Linked DNA regions of Maricaulis maris MCS10. Each later gene encodes a partner of the first gene's protein in a complex. Links are inferred from orthologs where the notes say so. Each region holds a gene or a part of one and is shown on either strand. Other genes may lie near its edges.

What was found. Proteins that work in one complex are often made in the same cells at the same time.
Region 2: the proteins of dapF (region 1) and MMAR10_RS14430 are in contact, whole or in part, in a solved structure (PDB 5YGU), measured with the Escherichia coli proteins. The link is inferred for Maricaulis maris MCS10 from one-to-one orthologs.

What each region holds. Positions count from the first base shown.
Region 1 is NC_008347.1:21,761-25,681, forward strand. Bases 788-3,561 are described here. They hold dapF (diaminopimelate epimerase), read left to right. Parts: upstream 788-1,652; coding sequence 1,653-2,471; downstream 2,472-3,561. Other genes in these bases: MMAR10_RS00090 (prolyl oligopeptidase family serine peptidase), read right to left, coding at 788-1,568; MMAR10_RS00100 (hypothetical protein), read left to right, coding at 2,580-3,561. Outside these bases: more of MMAR10_RS00090, read right to left, coding at 1-787; more of MMAR10_RS00100, read left to right, coding at 3,562-3,902. UniProt on the Escherichia coli protein: Involved in the succinylase branch of the L-lysine biosynthesis and in the biosynthesis of the pentapeptide incorporated in the peptidoglycan moiety. Catalyzes the stereoinversion of LL-2,6-diaminopimelate (L,L-DAP) to meso-diaminopimelate (meso-DAP).
Region 2 is NC_008347.1:3,083,785-3,087,927, reverse strand. Bases 474-3,469 are described here. They hold MMAR10_RS14430 (RNA pyrophosphohydrolase), read right to left. Parts: upstream 2,220-3,469; coding sequence 1,728-2,219; downstream 474-1,727. Other genes in these bases: MMAR10_RS16500 (divergent polysaccharide deacetylase family protein), read right to left, coding at 2,231-3,469; MMAR10_RS17355 (helix-turn-helix domain-containing protein), read right to left, coding at 1,235-1,561; MMAR10_RS14440 (F0F1 ATP synthase subunit epsilon), read left to right, coding at 808-1,209; MMAR10_RS14445 (hypothetical protein), read left to right, coding at 474-712. Outside these bases: more of MMAR10_RS14445, read left to right, coding at 1-473; more of MMAR10_RS16500, read right to left, coding at 3,470-3,568; MMAR10_RS14420 (S41 family peptidase), read right to left, coding at 3,721-4,143. UniProt on the Escherichia coli protein: Master regulator of 5'-end-dependent mRNA decay.

The DNA of each region.
Region 1 (3,921 bases):
CACAGCTGGCCGCGTGAACCGGAATAGCTCGGGCGGATGGAGACCTGGAATCCGCCATAGGCGTAAAGCAGGGTCGGCGTTGTGCCGTCCATAACCGTGTCTTCGCGGCGGACCACGAAATAGGGCACCATCGTGCCGTCCGGAGAGGCGGCTTCGAGTTGTTCGACCACCAGGCCTTCGGCGTCAAAGCGGGCCGGGATGGACTTGATTTCCTCGACCGTCAACTCGGCCGCATCGACCATGAAATAGCTGTCCGGCGTCAAAAAGCCTTCGGCATTCATGAAGGCAACATCGTGATGATTGTCAGTGCCGCGCAGGCTGATCGTCATGTTGGCGGGAACCGGAACGGTCTCCGACGACCATTGTCCGTCGGCAAAGTGGAAGGCTTCGAGACCGCCGACGACATTCTCGTCGATCGCGACCAGGAAGGCCGAGGCCGTCGAACCCATGCCACCCAGCGATTGGCGCGGGCCCGGCACGAAGACCGTGCGGACGTCCGGCAGCTCACCGGTGGCGGCAAATTCAGCCATGTTGAAGGACAGGAGCGCGCCCTGCGGGAAGGTTTCTCCGCCCTCCACAGGTGTCCAGTTTTCCTCGATCGTGAAGACCAGCTCGCCCTGGTAGAGATCCTGGATCGACGACTTGCTGGGCAGTGGCAGCTGCACCGGACCGGCGTCGGCCGGCAGGTACCACCAGCTCGTGTCGTAGAAAGTATTGGCTTCGGACGCCATCATGTAGACGGTGCCGTCATGGTCCTCGGCGCGAAAGGCAAAGAGACCCACATCGTCCTGGTCGCCGCGCACCACTTCAGTGGCATCGGCGAGATCGGTGCCGCGTTCCCAGCGGTAGGCAACCGAGGGATAGCCCGAGCTGGTGGAGTCTTCCGGCGAGGTCGCCAGGCCGACCATCAGCGTATTCTCGTCGATCCAGCTGACCCCGCCCTTGGCTTCCGGCGTCTCGAAACCACCGTCGACAAAGGCTCGGTCGGTGATGGAAAACTCCCGGCGGACCGCCGCGTCGGAGCCGCCATCCGACAGTGTCAGAATGCAGCGCTCATAGGCCGGCGCCAGACAATTTGAGCCGCGCCAGACCCAGTTGCGGTCTTCAGCTTCGGACAGGGCATCGAGGTCGAGCACCACGTCCCATTCCGGCGCGTCGGTCAGATAGCTTTCCAGCGAGGTCCGGCGCCACAGGCCGTGCGTGTGTTCGGCGTCCTGCCAGAAATTCCAGATATAGCCGCCGGAATAGGAGCCGTAGGGAATGCGGTCCTCGGACTGGGCAATGGCCAGCGCCTGATCGTACAGGCCCTGATAGCGCTCATCGCCTTGCAGACGGGCGAATGTGCGCTCGTTCTGACCCTCGACCCATTCAATGGCCTGCTCGCCCTCGACCTCTTCCAGCCAGACCCGCGGATCATTATTGGGATCGATTTCGACGATCTGGCGTTCCGCGGGCGCCTCAGGTGTCGTGTCGGCCAATTGGTCGCCCTCATTGCTGGCAGGCTGTGTGCAGGCCGCGAGGATGGCGGCGCTGGCAGAGATCGCCCAAAACGTCTGATAAAATTTCATCAGTCTCTTCCCTCTGATGTGTGTGCCGCAATTAACACCGGAGCGGTGCTGGACGTAAAGGGACGGGAGCGTTATCGCAGCAGGATGATCGCTCGTCTGATGAATGGTGCCGGCAACAAGTTCATCCTCGCCGATGTGCGCGGCCGGGCTGGTGTGTTCAACCTGTCGGCGGATTCGGTGAAGGCGATGGCACGCGCCCACCCGTTCGACCAGCTTCTGGTGCTGGAAGACAGCGACACGTCGGACGCCTTCATGCGTATCTGGAATTCCGACGGCGACGAGGTCGGCGCCTGCGGCAATGGGACCCGCGCTGCGGCCTGGGCGATGATGCAGGAAACAGGTTCCGACACGCTGAGCCTCGACACCGCAGGCGGTGTCCTGTTGGCCCGCGATGCCGGTCCGATGTCAGTCAGCGTCGACATGGGTGAGCCCCGCCTGGACTGGACGGAAATTCCGCTCGTCCGCCCGATGGACACCCTTCAGCTCGACTTCGCCGTGGAGAAGGATGGCGTCCGGATCGAGGCACCCGGGGCCGTTTCGATGGGGAATCCCCACGCGGTCTTCTTCATCCGCGACATCGCCAACTTTCCGGTCACCGGTCTCGGCCCGGTCGTCGAGCATGCCCCGCTGTTTCCGGAGCGGGTCAATGCCGGTTTCGCGCAGATCCTGGACGCCCGCCATATCCGGTTGCGCGTCTGGGAGCGGGGCGCCGGTATCACGGCCGCCTGCGGTACCGGCGCCTGCGCCGCGCTGGTCGCCGCACACAGGCGGGGCCTGTGCGATCGCCAGGCCATGATCCATGCCGATGGCGGCGATCTTTCGGTCGAATGGCGCAAGAGCGACAACCACGTCATCCTGACCGGGCCGGTCGAGGATGAAGGACCGATTGAACTGGACATCTGATCCGGTCAAAACCGCGATGCACGCGGCTGTGACTTCCAGACTTGGCAAATTCTCATATTATCCCCGAAACGGTCGCAAGCAGGCCGCGTTCGGGGGGAAACTGGGCACATGGCATTCAAACCATTGATGACACTTCAGTCGCTGGCAATTGCCACGGCATTCATGGGCTTGCTGGCCCAACCGGCTCGCGGGCAGGACGAGGATGCCGTCGCGCCGACGCCGCAGACCATTGCCCTGGAACTGTTCAGCGAAGCCGGACGTTCCCTGCGGGCGGGTGACACCGAAAGCGCCCGCCGCCTGATGCTGGCCGCACTTGATCTAAAGCCGGCCCACCCGGCGGTGCTGCGCGCGCTGGTGACAATCGCGACACGGGCCGAACGCGCCGAGGATGGTTTTGAGGCGCTGGATGGCATGGTCCGGGCAGGTCTGGTCTTCGAGATCGGCGATGAGACACTGGCCTTGCTCGAGGCGGCAGACAGTGACCGCCTGGCTGCCATCCAGGCAGAGCTGGTCGCTAATGGAGCGCCCACGGGGCGCGGTGAAATCGTCGCCCGCATCCATGCACCCGACGCCCTTATTGAAGGGGTGGCCGTGGACATCGAGACGGACCGGATCTTCGTGTCTTCCGTCGCCCGGCGCGAAATCCTGCTGCTGGAACCCTTTGCTCGTGACGAACCGGTTGTCTTCGCTGACCGGGAGGACGGGCTGTGGTCGGTTTTCGGCCTGTTCGTGGATGACCGCACGCGGATGCTGTGGGCGGCCTCGGGCACAGTTCCGCAGACACCGCTGGACGAAGGAGAGGCCGAGGGGACAGCCCTGTTCGCCTTCGACCTCGTTTCGGGCGAGCTGTACCGGCGCTACACGATCGACGGTGCTGTGCAGATGGCCGATTTCGTGGTCCGCGATGGCAGCGCCTTCATTTCGGACAGCCAGGCGCCACGGGTCTATCGGCTCGACAATGTGTCCGGCGAACTGGAGGTCTTGGCCGAGGACCCGCGCTTTGTCAGCCTGCAAGGCGTGGCACTGGCCCGCGGAGCACTGTATGTCGCCGATTATTCCATGGGGATCTGGCGGGTTGACCTGGTCGATGGCAGCGCCAGCCTGGTGCGCGCCTCGGATGTCAGCCTGATCGGGATTGACGGATTGCGCCAGACCCGGGACGGCCGGATCATTGCTGTGAGAAACGGCGCCGCGCCACACCAGGTCATGGCTATTGATCTCGATCCGACGGGCGTTGAAGTTGCCAATGTCGAGGTCTTGCTGCGCGGACATGTGGCCATGAGCGACAATACCGAGCCGACCCTGGTTGATCTCGCTGACGGTCGGGCTTGGCTGGTGGCCAATGCCGCCTGGCCACTTTTCCCGGCTGATGGGTCGGTCCCTGAAGAGACACGCCCCTCAACCGCGATCGTGGAGTTGGACCTGCGCTGACCAGACGGGTCTGCCGGAT
Region 2 (4,143 bases), 3.1 Mb from region 1 along the record:
GGGCCCGGAAGCTGCCCAGGTCGATCATGATGGCTATCGCGGCCAGGACTTGTGGCAGGCTTGGTCGGCCTGGGTTCGCGCCAGCGCGCTGTCCGAACGCGATGCCACTTACGCAGCCGGGCTGGATCGGAGCGGCTGGCGACGTGTCGAAGATGGGCCGAGAACAACCCGCTCGACTGGGTATTGGAATGAAGGCTTCGAGGCCAGCTTCGTGCAGCTTTGCGAGATCTCGACGGACAGGTGTGAGTGGGTCTTCCGAAGTGCCCGCCTGTCGGCCCAACCCGACGCGTTTCATGACCTCGCCGTGCGCACATTCGACGGTCCCGCCATTGCCGAAGACCTGCGCGAGCGCGGGATATCGGCGCAGGACTTGCCACGGCGAGACGCGGTTGCGTTCCCGGGCCTTGTGGCGCTTGAGCCTGGCCTGGAAGGCATGCGCCAAGTACAGGTCGTGTGGGAGCATGACTGTCCGACTGTCGGGGACTGGCGCAACCGGCTTGCCGCCGAGCCTGCATTGCCACTTGGCCCTGTTGCCGGTGCCCAGCCTCTGCGACAAATTCCGCCCTACCCGATTCACGTCCGCCAGATTGTAGAGTTGCCGGTCGACGCATTCAGTGGCGCTGATGTGACCATAAGGATCGAAGGTGTTCGGAACCGGGCGGTCGCCGACCTCTGGCAGGCGGTGACGCGCGGTATTGCGGACTGCCAGTAAAGCCGCAGTCGGGGCGCTGTCGCGGGCTGAAGGAAAGGGGTCCACAAGCCCCGGATTACCTGCTAGACGGACGCGGATTATCGAAGGGTGGACCCATGGCCGACAAACTCCATTTTGATCTTGTCTCTCCGGAGCGTCGCCTGTTCGCCGGCAATGTCGACCAGGTTGTCGTGCCGGGCGAAGAGGGTGATTTCGGCGTGTTGCCGAACCACGCACCGTTCATGTCGGTGATCCGCCCCGGCGCGATCACTGTCATTGATGATGGCAAGGAAACGCGCACCTTCATCCATGGAGGTTTTGCCGAGGTGACCGCCGCCGGCCTGACTATCCTGGCCGAAGAGGCGATTGCTGTTGCCGACATTGATACCGAGAAGCTGGCTCGGGACCTGTCCGACGCACGTGAAGACGTGACTGCGGCGAAGGATGAGGAAGAGCGCGACCAAGCCGCTGCCCTCGTCGCCAAGTATGAAGCCATGCAGGCCGTTGCCGCGCACTAGCGCGAACCGACTGATATTGGGTTGATCAGGGCCGCTCCATCAGGTGCGGCCCTTTTTCATGTCCTGCTCGCCAGGCTGACGGCGTTTGGCCGGTAAAGTCTTTGAAGGCGCAGTTGAAATTCGATCGAGTCTGAAACCCGCAATCCAGCATGAGATCGACAAGAGGTCGGTCTGGCGTTTCGAGCATGAGGCGCTGGGTCTCAGAAACTCGATAGGTCGTCAGCCGGCGGCTGACGGACATCCCCCATTCTTCACTGACCGTTTCGGAACCCTGGCGCTGTGGTCCTCGCCGCCCGGCCTCGCAGGGTATTGGGAAATGCGTGATTGGGAGGCGGCAGGTATCGCACCCCAAGACATCGTCGCGGCCTAATCGTATCAGGGCATGATGCCGACCTTATTATCCTCGGTACGGACCCGCGTATCGCCATCTCGGCGTTCGAGCAGATTGAAACCGTGATTGTGGAGGGGCGGTCGATTGATCGGGCCGGATTGTCAGCGCGGCCGAATGATCTTGCCTATTATTCTTTGCTGAATGGCGCGAAAGCGCGGGCAACTTGCTGATAGACATCCCGTTTCCACGGAATGATAAGGTCAGGAATTTCACTCAACCGACCCCAGCGCCAGGCATCAAATTCGACTTCGGCGTGGGCCTGCAGATCTATGTCTGCTTCACTGCCCTCAAATCGGAAGGCGAACCAGCGTTGTTTCTGGCCAAGATGGCGCTTTTTGTGGAAGCGGGGGTCTTCCCGGACTTCCGGCGGGTAATCATAGGCGAGCCAGCCGTCGATCTCGCCGAGATAACTCACATGTTGGGCCTGGATGCCCGTTTCCTCAGCCAGCTCCCGCAGAGCGGCGTCCTGGACGTCTTCGTCGGCATCAATCCCACCCTGCGGCAATTGCCAGTTCCATGGGCCGGGCGTGCCATCACGCCGGCCCAGCCAGATCTCGCCATCCCGGTTGAACAAGGCAATGCCAACATTGGCGCGATGATGCGGATAAGGGTCTGACATTCCGGTTGTCATCAGTGACCGCTGGCTGCCTGCGCGCCATAGCCGTCATCAGCGCTCCCGGCGTCACTCGGATCGCGTGCCCAGCGATGGTCTGTGGAGGCTGTCTCGTCATGCGGCAGGGCGGAATCCGCCTCGGCCGCCAGGCGGGCTTCGAGGCGGCGACGCGCCATGACGGCTGATGGCGGCGCCAGCTGGTAACCCCGAAGGTCCAGGCTGACAGCCCAATCGCGTATTTGTTCAACAGTGGCCGGATAGGCGAAGCCGGTGCCGAGGGCCGAGCCGTTCTGGATTGCCAGCGCTTCAAGGGCCAGCAGGCGCTCGTCGATAGCGTCGGGTGACAGATCCTCGTCCAGGATCCGATCAGCAACCGCGTATTCGATATCCGTGGCGCCGGCGGCGGCCTCGATGGTCGAACGGCGACCGGCGCCGTCATGCAGGAAGGCGACGCCGCGCCCTTCCAGCGTACCAAAAACCTGGCGCATCGCGTCCTGTGATGCCGAAAAGCGCGCTCCGAGGTAGTTTGTCACACCGAAATATCCGGTCGCCCGGCTCAACACCCAAGCCAGTCTCCGGCTGTTTTCTTCCGCGGTTCCGTCCGCCAGCAAGGTGTGCGGGCCGGGATCATTGTTGGGATAGTCGAACGGTTCCATGGGCGCTTCGATAAGAACCTCATGACCGGCGGCCCGGGCCCGATCAATCCAGACCTGGAGGTCGCGAGCATAGGCCGCGAAGCTCAATGCCACTTCCGGCGGCAGCTCATCGATGGCAGCCTGTGTCACGGTCGAATTGAGACCCATTCCGCCGACCACGACGGCAATCGTTGGTGCCCCGGGGTCGCCATGATAGGGCCGCGCATAGGCTCGCGAGGGGCGGGTGCCGTTCGCTGCTATGACTGGCAGGGGGCCGCCCGGTCCCGGTTCCGTCAGTCCGACGATGGGCGCTTGCGCGAGCGCGTTCGGATTGGTTGCTGCCGCGGCTACACGTGCCTCGGCGTCCGCCGGGTCGGATCCGCTGGTGTCCGCGGCGATTTCCCGACTGGTCGCAGCGGCAGGGGCATGAAAGTCTTCCCGTACGCCTGACAGGCTGACCTCGCCGTCTCCCTCGGGCTCGAGGAAGCGAATGGCGGCGCCATGGTCCCCGGTGTCTCCGCGCATATCACTGGCGACTTGCTCCTCCACTGGAGCCGGCTGTACGCCGCCAATGGCCCGCGGCAATGCGATGTCGCCATTTCCGAACAGCGCGACGCCACCAATCATCAGGCTCAGCATGGCCGCTGCGGCGAGGCCGGCGAACAGGGGGGCGCGCAAGGTCAGAAGCGGTTGAGCGTGGCGAAGAATGGCGGACGACATCGTAACAGCACGGGTCTGGAGTTGCCGGACTGAAGGCCGGATAGCCTTCGGTTAGTCTCCAATGTGCCTGTGTGTGCTGTAAGAAACGGTTAACGGCGGCGGGATCAAACCCGCCGCCATTCCATCCGTAGTCCTCGACCAGGCGGGCCCCGTCAGGGCTGCAGGGACGCCTGCTGGGTTTCCATGGCCGCGTTCAGCAGCTCGACGGCGCGATGCAGCTGATAATCCTCGTCTTCCGCCCAATCCACGGGCGGCTGTTCGACAGCCGCAATGTCGGTGCTTTCGCGTTCATCACCATTCTCGTTGACGAGCGCGCCATCAAGGTCGGCTTCCGAGCCGATCTGCGGTGCCTCGGCCTCGTCGTCGGTGCTGAGCGCCCAGGCGGAAATCTGCTGGTCGGGAATGATTCCGGTTGCCTGAATCGAGCGGCCGGCCGGCGTGTAATAGCGACCGGTAGTCAGACGCAGGGCGCCATCCCGGCCGCCGCGCAAGGGTATGATGGTCTGGATCGAGCCCTTGCCGAAACTCGTCATGCCGACGAGGACAGCCCTTTCCCGGTCCTGCAATGCACCGGC